DNA from 4 places in the Paenibacillus vulneris genome. Region 1 is predicted to be linked to each of the others. Evidence: predicted binding sites of a transcription regulator. Region 1 holds the regulator's gene; each other region holds the start of a gene.

The links. Region 1 encodes Rex, which represses fermentation and respiration genes when NADH is low (regulators of the CRP and FNR family bind a similar motif). Its sites were predicted from a motif close to TTGTGAAATATTTCACAA; they were not measured.
Region 2: a site for Rex is predicted at 1,059-1,076, ahead of ABEA66_RS05605 (cytochrome ubiquinol oxidase subunit I). Genes of this name have one in related genera too.
Region 3: a site for Rex is predicted at 1,805-1,822, ahead of ABEA66_RS03050 (hemerythrin domain-containing protein). Genes of this name have one in related genera too.
Region 4: a site for Rex is predicted at 1,471-1,488, ahead of ABEA66_RS04345 (DoxX family membrane protein). Genes of this name have one in related genera too.

What each region holds. Positions count from the first base shown of each region.
Region 1 covers NZ_BAABJG010000011.1:2-3,129, forward strand. The annotation lists partial or broken gene ABEA66_RS10920 (IS3 family transposase) at 1-677, shown strand, start outside; gene ABEA66_RS36315 (IS3 family transposase) at 620-913, shown strand; gene ABEA66_RS10925 (redox-sensing transcriptional repressor Rex) at 989-1,609, opposite strand; gene dinG (ATP-dependent DNA helicase DinG) at 1,606-3,128, opposite strand, start outside.
Region 2 covers NZ_BAABJG010000006.1:40,427-43,554, forward strand. The annotation lists gene ABEA66_RS05600 (response regulator) at 1-782, opposite strand, end outside; gene ABEA66_RS05605 (cytochrome ubiquinol oxidase subunit I) at 1,153-2,508, shown strand; gene ABEA66_RS05610 (cytochrome d ubiquinol oxidase subunit II) at 2,505-3,128, shown strand, end outside.
Region 3 covers NZ_BAABJG010000003.1:355,279-358,406, forward strand. The annotation lists gene ABEA66_RS03035 (sensor histidine kinase) at 1-23, shown strand, start outside; gene ABEA66_RS03040 (RrF2 family transcriptional regulator) at 256-705, shown strand; gene ABEA66_RS03045 (nitroreductase family protein) at 980-1,639, shown strand; gene ABEA66_RS03050 (hemerythrin domain-containing protein) at 1,898-2,416, shown strand; gene ABEA66_RS03055 (formate/nitrite transporter family protein) at 2,436-3,128, shown strand, end outside.
Region 4 covers NZ_BAABJG010000004.1:32,719-35,846, forward strand. The annotation lists cyclic di-AMP (ydaO/yuaA leader) riboswitch at 1-129, shown strand, start outside; gene ABEA66_RS04335 (C40 family peptidase) at 135-605, shown strand; gene ABEA66_RS04340 (NADPH-dependent FMN reductase) at 801-1,346, opposite strand; gene ABEA66_RS04345 (DoxX family membrane protein) at 1,569-2,138, shown strand; gene ABEA66_RS04350 (exodeoxyribonuclease III) at 2,337-3,104, shown strand.

The DNA of each region.
Region 1 (3,128 bases):
AAGGCGCAGGTGGATTATTTAAAAAAGCGGTATCCAAATCTAGTAAAGGAGAAGCACCCAGTCAGCGGGAAAACTATGAAATAATGGAGGATCTACGCGCTCTGCACGGCATTACAGACCTGTTAGCCATCGCGGGAATACCACGGTCCAGTTATTACAAATGGCGAGCCACACAGCCTCAGCGCAATGCAAGACAAGACAAGGATCATGAGATTAAGGAGCATATGATGGCCATTCATTTTGCGCATCCCGACTTCGGCTACCCTCGTATGACGACCGCCTTGTGGGAGGCAGGATACAGTGTGAATCATAAGAAAGTATGGCGATTGATGAGGGAGTTATCGATCCAATCAGTCATTCGAAAGAAGCGGAAACAGTCCAGTTATACCCCTTCTGTTGTGTATCCGAATCGTTTAAGGCGTCAATTCCATGCCACAGCGCCCCAACAAAAAATGGTGACCGATATTACATATATTTCTGACGGTACCAACTTTCATTATCTGTCCGTCATTCAAGATTTATTCAACAACGAGATAGTCGCTTGGCAATTGTCAGAACGTAACGATGTCCAGCTCGTGCTTGATACCGTTACGCAGTGGACAAGAAAAAGAGAGAAGCCGTGCTCCATTCGGATCAGGGCTTCCAATATACGTCTCAGGCGTACAACACACGATTAGAGGCATTCGGCGTAAAAGGCAGCCACTCTCGCAAAGCAACCTGCCTGGATAACGCATGCATCGAATCCTTCTTTTCGCATCTCAAAACAGAGAAGTTGTACCTTAAACAGTGTAATTCAGGAGCGGAGATCCAGCAAGCGGTGGAAGAATACATTTACTATTACAACTACCACCGCTTTCAAGCTAAATTAAAACAACGCGCACCGATTGAATATCGATGCGCGCTGGCAGCGTAGCTTTTTTCATTTGTCTACTTGACAGGGGTATGACCATTTGTAGGCTTTTTTATATTTCGGCAGCGTCGCGTTTATTCAATCCAAATAATAGGCTAAGCTTTGCAGCTCGGTTGTAAAATCCGCATGATGAACCCGAATTTCATTGGGTACCTTGATAATCATTGGCGCAAAATTCAGTATCGCTTCTACCCCGGCCTCAACGAACTGATTAGCCACATTTTGCGCTTCCGCCGCAGGTACGGTAATGATCCCGATACGAACATGAAGCGATTGGATCGTTTCCTTCAGCTCGTTCATCGGCTTGACCTTCAGATTGTTGATGGATTCGCCTACTTTAGTCTCGGAAGCGTCGAACACAGCAACAATTTTCATATTGTCCTTTAAATAAGCATTGTAATTGCACAACGCCCGGCCCAAGTTCCCCGCACCGACCAAAGCAACCGGAATCACCTTATCCAGCTTTAAAATTTGACGTATTTTTTCGATCAAATAAGCGACATCGTAACCGATTCCTTTTTTGCCGAACTCGCCGAAATAAGCTAAATCCTTGCGGATTTGCGCAGGATTCAAGTCAAGCTTCTGACCCAAATCCTGCGAGGATACCGTATGGACGCTCTTCTTGCTCAGTTCATTAAGAAACCGTAAATAAATAGGCAGTCTTCGAACCACTGCTTCGGATATTTTTAATGTTTTCATGCACCGTTTTCCCCCATCCACTGCTTAATTCTTGATACCAATTGTTTGGTTGGCATGTGTTCGATTTTGGGGCCGGGCAGCGAGTACAAAAAGTACTTCCCATAAGTCGTATCAATGACGCGAGTGTCATAAATGATAACAATGCCTTTGTCCTTGGCCGTCCGCACCAATCTTCCGAAGCCTTGCTTGAAACGGATCACCGCTTGCGGAACCGATAGCTTCATGAAAGCATTCTGATTCAGCTTTTTCAAATTTTCCGTTTTGGCTTCCACCAAGGGATGGTTAGGCGGCTGGAATGGCAGTCTGACGATAGCCAGACACGTAAGAGCATCTCCAGGTATATCTACTCCTTCCCAGAAGCTGCTCGTTCCCAACAAGACGCTTGCGGGATTATTCTGGAATAATCGGGTCAATTTGCTGCGATTACTGCTGTCGACACCCTGTCCCAATACTTGAATCCCGAACGGGCTCAGAACGTCCTTTAAAGCCGCGTGAGCAAGCTTCAGCATTCTATTGGACGTAAATAATACGAGCATCCTCCCCTTGGTCTCGAGAGCTACTTCAGCCAGAGACTGGGTCAAATGATCGACAAATTGCTTCTCCCCTGAATTTCCCCGAATACTAGGGAAATCTCTCGGTATCGCTACCAGCGCCTGCTGGCGGTAATTGAACGGAGACGGGAGCTGTACCGTCTTCAGCTTGCCGTCAGTATCTTTGATATCCAGTCCCAGCTGCTCGGCGGTATAATCGAAGGACTTGCCCACAGACAAAGTGGCTGACGTCATAATGACGCTATCCTTTACATCGAAAAATTGCTGCTGCAGCATCGGGCTGACATCGATAGGTACGCATACCAGCTGCAGCGACTTGCTCTTATTGAATTGTCCCGCTTCCAGCCAATAAACATAATTATCATCAGGCATCGTCATGAAGAAATGCAAATTATCGCGTTGACGATACAGCTCCTTGACAGCCCCGGAGATATCGGTAACTGTGCCTTGCAAATCCAGCTCCTCTTGCATTTCCTTCATTTCGGAAAGGAGCTTATCCAGCTTTTTCAATACCTCTGTCGCATTGAGATAAATGTTATCCTCATGTACAAGCAGCTTGTCCCATGCCGCCGGCGTTTCCCCTTTTTTGATCCGGTAGACAAGCTGCCCTCCTTCCGTCTGGGAAGGATCGGAGCGGACCGCCAGTAATTGGTACAGCAGCTCAGAGAGCTCATCCCAATCTTCCTTGATCTTCACTAGCTTGGGGGTGATGGCATCGATGGTTTCGCACCAGGACTGCGCTTTCTCCGAAGGCTCCCTTTGCAGACGTGCATGCAGCGTCGATAACTGTCCGCTTCGCCCGTCCTTATATAACCACCATAGAGTATTCAGGAAAGACCCGTAAAAAAGCTCAATCCCAAGATGCTTGCTGGCTACTTCTTCAAAGTGATGCGCTTCATCGATGACAAGGTGCTTGTAGCTAGGTAAGAGGCGGTTCTCCGCCTTCGTATCCGTAAATAGCATCGAGT
Region 2 (3,128 bases), on a different contig from region 1:
CCGGCGAAGATGGTTACCGTCCCATGGGCCAGCTTCGTTAAGCTTCCCTGCAAGGCTCGAAGGCTGATCTCCAGTCTCTGGTCAAAGCTCTCCAGCCACGCGTAGTGGATGAGGAGGCTGTATTTACCGTCAGCATGCTGTATCAGAGGAATTCGGTCAACGGACATACCGGGCACGTTGAACACTTGAAGAATGCAATCTATAACGTGCTCCTGTCGGGGCGCCGGTAATGTATCCCCTTTCAAGCGCAGCTCAATGAGAGCGCAGCAGAATCGGGCAGCATCCTCCATACGCAGAGCCGACAGCAGCTCCGGTTCGTCCTCCTGCTTTACTTGTCCCTGGATAAGCAGCTCCAGCACAGACCCTCCGACACGCCTGCCCTTGCTTATCCGGGTCAGTCTCCTCATGTTGATCGTATCGCATAGCTTAAGCAGAGTGCCCTGGAGCTCCTCTTCGTCAATCGGCTTCAATATGTAATCGACAACGCCGTAGCGAAGCGCTTGCTGCGCATACTTGAAATCGTGGTAACCGCTTATAATAATGAAGCTGGGCTGACTCCCCTCCTGCTCCGCCACAGTCCCTATCACGTCCAAACCGTCAAGGACCGGCATACGGATATCTATGATGACCAGGTCCGGCTCCAGCTCCTTTATAAGCTTAAGAGCCTCTTGGCCATTCTCCGCCTCCCCGGCGATAACATAGCCCAGCTGCTCCCAATCGATTAAGCTCATCAAGCCCTTCCTTACATACATTTCGTCATCTACCAACAGCACTTTATACACAATCGCTTCTCCTTACTCATGACATAATGAATAATCGATGAACATCGACCGTTCCCCTCCAGGGGATGAATCCGGTTTCAAATGATGTATGACTATCTTCAGCAATCATAGCCATGCTTGAAGTCATAGAGAGCCAAAAGACGGACCTGCTCATGTACCCGCTCCCATCTTTTGAGCATTACAAGCCTCGCTTACCAAGCTCCCTGCCGCCCTGCTTTTCGTTCAACATATCAGCGTTCACGTCGTCTGTCAACGTCAGTACCATTCCCTCAAGACATGTGAATTAAATCACATTCACATTCTTATACTAACATTGAAGGAAAAGGATAACAATAATCCATATCCTGCCTAATGACATAAGGAGCTGATTATGATGTCCTACGATCCTGCGGTGTACAGCCGCATATTGACAGGGCTTACCTTGGGCTTTCACATCCTGTTCGCCACGATCGGGGTGGGCGTTCCCGTGATGATTGCCATTGCGGAGTTTCTTGGAATCAAGCTGAAGGACCCACACTACCAATTGTTGGCCCGCCGCTGGGCACGCGGCTTCGTCATCTCCGTCGCCGTAGGGGTAGTCACCGGAACTTGCATAGGGATGCAGCTGAATTTGCTGTGGCCGAGCTTCATGCAGATTGCCGGTCAAGCTATCGCCCTGCCGCTGTTCATGGAGACCTTCGCCTTTTTCTTTGAAGCTATTTTTCTGGGCATTTATTTATATACTTGGGATCGTTTCCGCAATCCGTGGACCCATTTCTCCATCGTCATCCCGGTCATTATCGGATCCTCGTTATCCGCTTTTTTTATTACTGTGGTGAACGCCTTTATGAATACGCCTCAAGGCTTCAAGCTGGAGGGGCGAACCATCATCGATATCGACCCGCTGGTCGCTATGTTTAACCCGGCAACGCCTAGCAAGACCGCTCACGTACTGTCTTCCGCCTATATGACCAGCGCGTTTTTGCTGGCGGCCATCGCCGCTGTGTCGCTGCTTGCAGGGAAAAGACATGCTTATTACACCAAAGCATTGAAGCTGACGATGCTCGCCGGACTAGTGTTCTCCGTGCTGACGGCCGTCATCGGGGATATGTCCGGCAAGTTCCTTGCCGAATATCAGCCGGAGAAGCTTGCCGCCGCGGAATGGCACTTCGAGACAACTGCTCGGGCTCCGCTGGTCCTCGGCGGAATTCTCGATGAAAACCATGAAGTCCGTTATGGGCTTAAGCTTCCATTCGCCTTGAGTATTCTTGCCTTCGGCAAGCCGAATGCCGTTGTAACCGGATTGAACGACATTCCTCCGGATGAGCGGCCTCCGCTCTATATTCATTACTTGTTTGATATGATGGTGGCCATCGGCAGCCTCCTGATCGTGCTGTGCCTGGCGTACATTCTGTTCGCCCGAAGAGCCCGCCGTACCGTGGGGGGCGAGCTGCCCCGCTGGCTGCTGCGCTGTATTGTGGCTTCCGGACCTCTGGCTATGCTTGCAATCGAATGCGGCTGGATATTGGCCGAGGTCGGACGGCAGCCCTGGATTCTCCGCGGTTATATGAAAACCGTGCACGGAGCCACCACATCCGCGAATGTGGATTGGATGCTGCTGCTGTTCGCCCTATTGTACCTGGTATTGGGAGTTACGGTATGGGCTGTGCTTCGCAAAATGTTCAGGAGCAACTCGGCAGAGAAGGAATTGGCCGGACGAGGCCTGGAGGGGGGCGAAATGAGATGAATATCGAAATTATCGGCATCACGGTACTCTGGATCTTCCTTTATGGATATTTGATCGTCGCCTCGATTGACTTCGGCGCCGGATTTTTCAGTTATTACAGTATGATAACGGGAAGAAAGCATCTCGTGCATGGCATCATCGAGAGGTATTTGTCCCCCGTGTGGGAGGTTACGAACGTATTCCTCATCTTCTTCATGGTCGGAATCGTCGGCTTTTTCCCTGATACGGCCTACTACCTGGGTACCGCCCTGCTGCTGCCCGGCAGCATTGCGATCATCCTGCTTGCCATTCGCGGCTCCTATTACGCGTTCAGCACTTATGGAGCCAAGGACAACAGCATCTATTTGCTGCTGTATGGCGCTAGCGGCCTGTTCATTCCGGCGGCATTGTCCATCGTGCTGACCCTCTCGGAAGGGGGATTTATCCAGGAGCAGGACGGACAGGTTAATCTTCTGTACGGCAAGCTGTTCACCAGTCCCTACGCCTGGTCCGTCGTGGTGCTGTCGCTGGTCAGTATTCTGTTTATTTCTGCGGCGTTCCTGACCTACTACGCCAATAAAGCCAAGGACACCCAGGCAATGGAAGTGCTGCGCGGCTTCGCTATCGGCTGGAGCGCCCCA
Region 3 (3,128 bases), on a different contig from region 1:
GGGCACAAGCGGATCCGCTGTAAGATTGGAAGCAGCAAGAAACGGGTTCAACCTACGACGCGGCTGCCGGCGCCAACCGGCAGCCAAACGTTGGTCAGCCATTTGGTAACGATCCCATGCTATTTTTGCCAAGCTTCTCTTTAAGGGATTGCTTAGATGACGCAGGTTTAAGGATTGGTAATTGCGGGATGTCCGGGAATTCGGTACAATGATTCATAGCTATAAATAATATGAGATATGAGGGGGGAGCCTAAGGTGAAGCCGGAATATTGTACTACGTCGCAGCACCCGAAATGGTTCGGCCTCGCTGTTCAAGCACTTATCATTATGTCTAAGGAGAACGTTAATACAGCTTGTCCGAGCATCGAGCTTGCCAAATACCTTCAATCTGAGCCTTCTTTGCTGCGCCGTATTCTTGCCGTTCTTGCCAAGGAAGGGTTTATCGGAACCAGGGAAGGTCGCGCCGGCGGTTATCACTTACAGAAACCACCGGAGTCCATTCGTTTGGTAGATATCTATGATGTATTTCGTACAGGCAGCAAGCTATGCTTTGGTATTACTGAAACAGCGGGCACGCATCCTTTTGGCTGCAGCATGAAATCCGTGCTTGAGGAAATCACTAATGAAATGGATGAAAGCATGCGCGGAGTTTTGAGCAAGTACACGATAGCGGATATTGCCAATCAATTGGAAACAAAAACTTAACATGAGCCTAGGCAATAAGACAGTTGACAACGGCCAGCACAGAGTCTATACTGTGCAATATAATCAACAGTTTAATGCTGAAGCATGATGCATATTTTTTTGGGATATACTGTGCTTTATTCCACACAGTTTCCTGATATGAATTTATGCACTCATTCTTCCAGCTGCTCAGGTCATTGTTTTTTTGCTGCAGCTGTCAATCGCTGATAAGCATTAGCTAGCGTTTGAAGCTGTGCTACATCATAAACAGCAGTTAATTTAAGGAGGATTTCATATGTCAACTTCAACTCAAACCGGGACCAATTCCCCGCTATTCACAGATGTTATTCGCGAACGCCGTTCTGTACGTCACTATGACAAATCGGTCCGTTTGTCCCACGAGCAAATTAAGGAGCTGCTGAAGGAAGCAACGCTTGCACCTTCCTCCTCCAATGTTCAGCCTTGGCGTTTCCTCGTTATCGAAACGGAAGAGCTGAAGGAGAAGCTGCTTCCGATCGCTTTTAACCAGTCTCAGGTTACTGAAGCGGCAGCGGTAATCGCTGTATTGGGGGATACGGAAGGCTATAAAAAAGCCGACGAAATTTACGGTGAAGCAGTAAAACGCGGCTTTATGCCGGAAGATACGGCCAAATCCTTCGCGGAAAGAACCGTGAGCATGTACGGCGCGCTTCCGAAAGAGATTTTGAATAAAATCATTTACACTGACGGCGGTATTGTTTCCCAGCAGCTGATGCTGGTTGCACGCGCTCATGGCTACGATACGGTTCCAATGGGCGGCTACGACGCGGCCAAACTTAAGGAAGCCTTCAACATCAGTGACCGGTACCTTCCGATCATGCTGATAGCGCTCGGCAAAGCCGCAAAACCAGGCCATCCGACGACACGCTTGCCGATTGAGGAGATTACCTTCTTTAACGAAATGCCCGCAAACTAATGAGTAACGACCTTCGAACCGGTACGATCATGTACGGGACCTCGAAGGTCTTTTTTTCCTATTCTATAAAAATGCTTACATCTATCTGTTTACCTAGAAAATAAGTCAGAATCAGGAACACGAAAATAAACCTTTTCACGAAGCAATATAAGAAACTGCCTTGTATTGTGATTGTTTTCACATACAATTCACTTACATTCCGTTAAACTTGGAGCTACATAAGACATTATAAGGCTTAAGCCAAACGGAGGGGTACCTATGAGACAGCAGGACAATATGAGCAAGAGCTTTACGACGATCGGGCATCCGCTGTACGAATTTAACGAAGCGGTTCAGCGCTTGAGAGAAGAGCACGCCATGCTCGAGGAAGGCTTAAGCGAACTCTGCGCTGCAGCCAAGAAGATAGGCGGGGAGGAACAAGTCGCCGATTGGACCGGCACGCTCCGTGAATTGAGGGCAAAGGCTGAAGCGTTTCAGCAAGAGCTGGAGGCCCACAGCCAATGGGAGGAGAAGAAGATGTTTCCGATGATTGCCTGGTATTTCGGAGAGGAGCTGGATCAATTTCCGCTGATGGAACAGGAGCATGAGCTGGCCGAGCAATGCATCAGAGCCTTCTTCAAAGCCGTTGACAGAGTCCATCATGCCGTGCGCCGCCCGGAGGCACAGGATATAGCGGCTTATTTGCTGCAGGCCAGCTCGATATTAAAGCATCATTTTCGCAAGGAAGAGGAGATCATCGAGGCGCTGGAAGACCGTTCGAACAGGTTCGGCTATTAGGCGGCAGGGAGGGATTTCTATGGGCTTCGCCCAACCGGATCAAATCGCGCTGCGCACTGTGCAGGCCGGCGTGAAGAAAGCGAATCTTCCTCTGTCTGCCCAGCTTCCGCTCGGGTTCGCCGCCGGCGCATTCATCTCACTTGGTTTTCTTCTTGCGATCCGCGTAAGCGCGGGCCTTCCTCCAGAATGGGAGGGCTTCCGGAGCTTTCTCGGGGCCGCCGTTTTTCCGTTAGGTCTGATATTGTGTCTGGTAGCCGGCGGGGAGCTGCTGACAGGCAACATGATGGCCCTGCCCTTCGCCTGCATGGCGGGAAAAGCTTCTTTCCGGCGAGTGGCTGCCAACTGGCTGGTCATTACGCTGAGTAACTTCGCTGGCGCGATCTTCGTTGCCTATGTGTTTGGCCACCTCGCCGGGATGATGGAGCATGGGCCGTATTTGGCCTACATGACTGGATTAACGCATGCGAAGCTGGAGGAACCCTTCCTGACCGCGATGATCTCGGGGATCGGCTGCAATTGGCTTGTCTCCCTGGCTGTCTGGATCGCTTACGGCTCGGATGACGGTGCAGGCTTGGTTGCTGGCGTCTGGTTTCCGGTCATGGCGTTTGTAGCGCTTGGCTTCCAGCATGTGGTCGCTAATATGTTTCTCATTCCTGCGGCCATCTTTGCGGGGGAGGCGACCTGGCGGGAGTTTGCGGCTAATTTTGTTCCT
Region 4 (3,128 bases), on a different contig from region 1:
TTGCCGAATTTCCACAGCGGAAAACGGGGGATCCAAATACCCGGGTGAATTGATCTCGCAACAGAGTGATCATAGGGAGCCTTCAACCGAACCCTTAAGCTAACCTCGTAGGCATCGGAAGGGGAAAATTTCCTTTGAAAAAGTTTTTTGGTTTTGCCGTTTCTGTGGCACTGTTTTGCAGCATTCAAGTAGGAAGCGCTTTTGCGGAAACGCCGCTAAGTCAAGCCGTGAACGAAGAGCTGGGAGCGCCTTATAAATGGGCGGGCACCACAGCAAAAGGCTTTGATTGCTCCGGCTACACTTCCTTCGTCTTCGCAAAATTCGATATCGATTTGCCTCATACGTCTAAAGGACAAGCAGCGATCGGTACAACGGTGTCCCAAGATGAGCTACGCCCAGGCGATCTTGTGTTCTATAACACGGATGGCAAAGGAATCTCACATGTCGGTATTTATGTTGGTGACGGAAAGTTCTACCATTCCGCCACAAACAAAGGCGTTACCGTGACCAAGCTTAGCGATTCCTACTACGCCAAGCGTTTTGTCACAGCGAAACGCATCCTGTCGGAAGAGCAGTACCAAGCTGTGATGACCGACAGCAAATAGAAGCATCGCGCAACTATTTTTTGAAGCCCTCAGCGTTTGCCTCCGTTACGTCTCCAGCGTCCGGACAAGCCTGCAGGGCTCTCTTTCTTCTATACGATTGGTTACCCGAAAAAGTTCCACTTGAACCCGTTTTCTCGCCCTTCCAATTTCGACCAGGTGAGTAAACCTAGAGACTCACGTCTCGAAAGGAATCCTTCACTCGCTTCCCCGCTTCAGTACCGCATCCGACATCCTTACAAGCAATCGCCTTATCTCCTCAGCCGCTTCCGCATCCGTCCATTCGCCCCGATCGTTGATCTTTTTGGATACGAGTGGAATCGACAGCTGTCCTCCTTCGAACAGGTGAGCGGTTAGCATGCCTAAAGTCAGCATCAGGGAAGCATGAGCCACCTTCCCTCCTGTCGCTAGCGGGGAAGCGCTTATGGCGGCCGTCGGTTTATTCATCAGCTCTCCCGACGAGACCAGCCAATCCAACGCGTTCTTCAGAACGCCGGGCACTCCATTCGCATATTCCGGCGTACAGATCATCACTCCATCTGCCGCTTGCAGCGTCTTTCGCCATACAGCTACCGAAGCCGGTGGAGCATCTCCATCCAAGTCGGGATTAAAATGCGGGAGATCCCCTATCCCCTCAAAGCTAACCAGCTCCATCCCCTCCGGCACCAAAGCCTCTGCGGCCTGCAGCAGCCTTGTATTAGAGGATTCCTTGCGCAAGCTGCCGGAAATCGTTACGATTCTCATTCTGCTCCTCCTCCTTTTCGTCATGATACGATTATAACCTACCGGAGTAAGGAAAGCCTTATAAGCCCTGGAACTTCTTGGATGCTACAGCCATGATGATGGAAATAATACATTCTCAGGCATCTTGTGATAAATATCACATATAATTATTCGAGCTCCAGCTACAATAAAGCCATCCAATATATCCCACAGCGAACGGTTTTACATTGAGGAGGTTATTCCATGAGCAAGCACGAAATCGTAATACCCGAGAATCCCGTTTCCCATTTTTTATTCAGCAGCACCCGGGCAGGTGTGATTTGGTTAATCATTCGCCTCTATGTCGGCTACACTTGGGTTACATCCGGGTGGGGAAAAATAACGAACCCTGCATGGACCGGCGATAAAGCGGGAACCGCTCTAACAGGATTTATCAAGGGGGCATTGGCCAAAGCCGAGGCCGGCAAGGATGTTACCGGCTGGTATGCGGGCTTTCTGGAGCACTTCGTACTGCCGAATGCCAAGGTGTTCGGATTCGTTGTCGCCTTCGGCGAGCTGCTCGTAGGACTCGGATTGATCCTGGGTCTGTTAACCGGCATCGCAGCCTTCTTCGGCGGCGTTATGAACGCCAGCTTCTTATTCGCCGGAACCTTGAGCACGAACCCGATTTTATTTATTTTGGCCACATGGCTGGTGCTGGCATGGAAAAATGCAGGCTGGTACGGGTTAGACCGCTGGGCGCTGCCTTTCCTCGGTACGCCTTGGGGACGCAAAGCATCGACCGAAGGCTTCAAGTCCGCCCCGCCGCTGTAAACGCAAGCTTATCAATGGATAAGTACATGAAAAATCAGCAGCAGAAGGAACAACCCGTCCGCCGGTAACCCGCGGGCGGTTTTTTTTGCGTCCTCTCCCTCCACGCATCCAGGTACGAACCATTCACCTCTACTTGAACTATCAATCTATGATACACTGAATAAATAGATGACAAGTAAGCGGTAAGGAGATAAAGCAATGAAACTGGTATCCTGGAACGTCAATGGTTTACGTGCTTGTGTTAACAAAGGTTTTTACGATTATTTCAAGGAATGCGGAGCCGATATATTCTGTGTTCAGGAGACGAAGCTGCAGGAAGGACAAATTAGCCTGGAGCTAGGAGATTCCTACTATCAATATTGGAATTACGCCGTTAAGAAGGGGTACTCCGGCACCGCCGTCTTTACCAAGATAGAGCCGCTTTCCGTGCGATACGGCATCGAAGAGGACCAAGAAGAAGAGGGCAGGATTCTCACGCTGGAATTCGAATCATTTTATCTAGTCAATGTGTATACTCCCAATGCCCGTCGCGACCTGTCCCGGTTGGCGTACAGACTGGAGTGGGAGGAAAGGTTCCGCGCCTACCTTCAACAGCTGGACGAACAGAAGCCTGTTATCGTTTGCGGGGACCTGAATGTGGCGCATCAGGAAATAGACCTAAAAAATCCGAAGTCCAATCAAAACAATTCCGGCTTCACTCCGGAGGAACGGGAGAAAATGACGCAGCTTCTGGAGGCGGGATTTCTCGATACGTTCCGGCATTTCTACCCTGACCGGACAGATGTCTACAGCTGGTGGTCCTTCATGCCCAAGGTAAGGGAGCGGAATATCGGATGGCGCATTGATTATTTTCTGGCTTCCTCCCGACTTGCTCCCTTCTTGCTGGATGCGCAAATAGATACGGAAATCTTCGGCAGCGATCACTGTCCCGTGATTCTTACGATGTCTGACGAGATTAGCGGCTAAAAAAGACATGATGATAGATAAGAT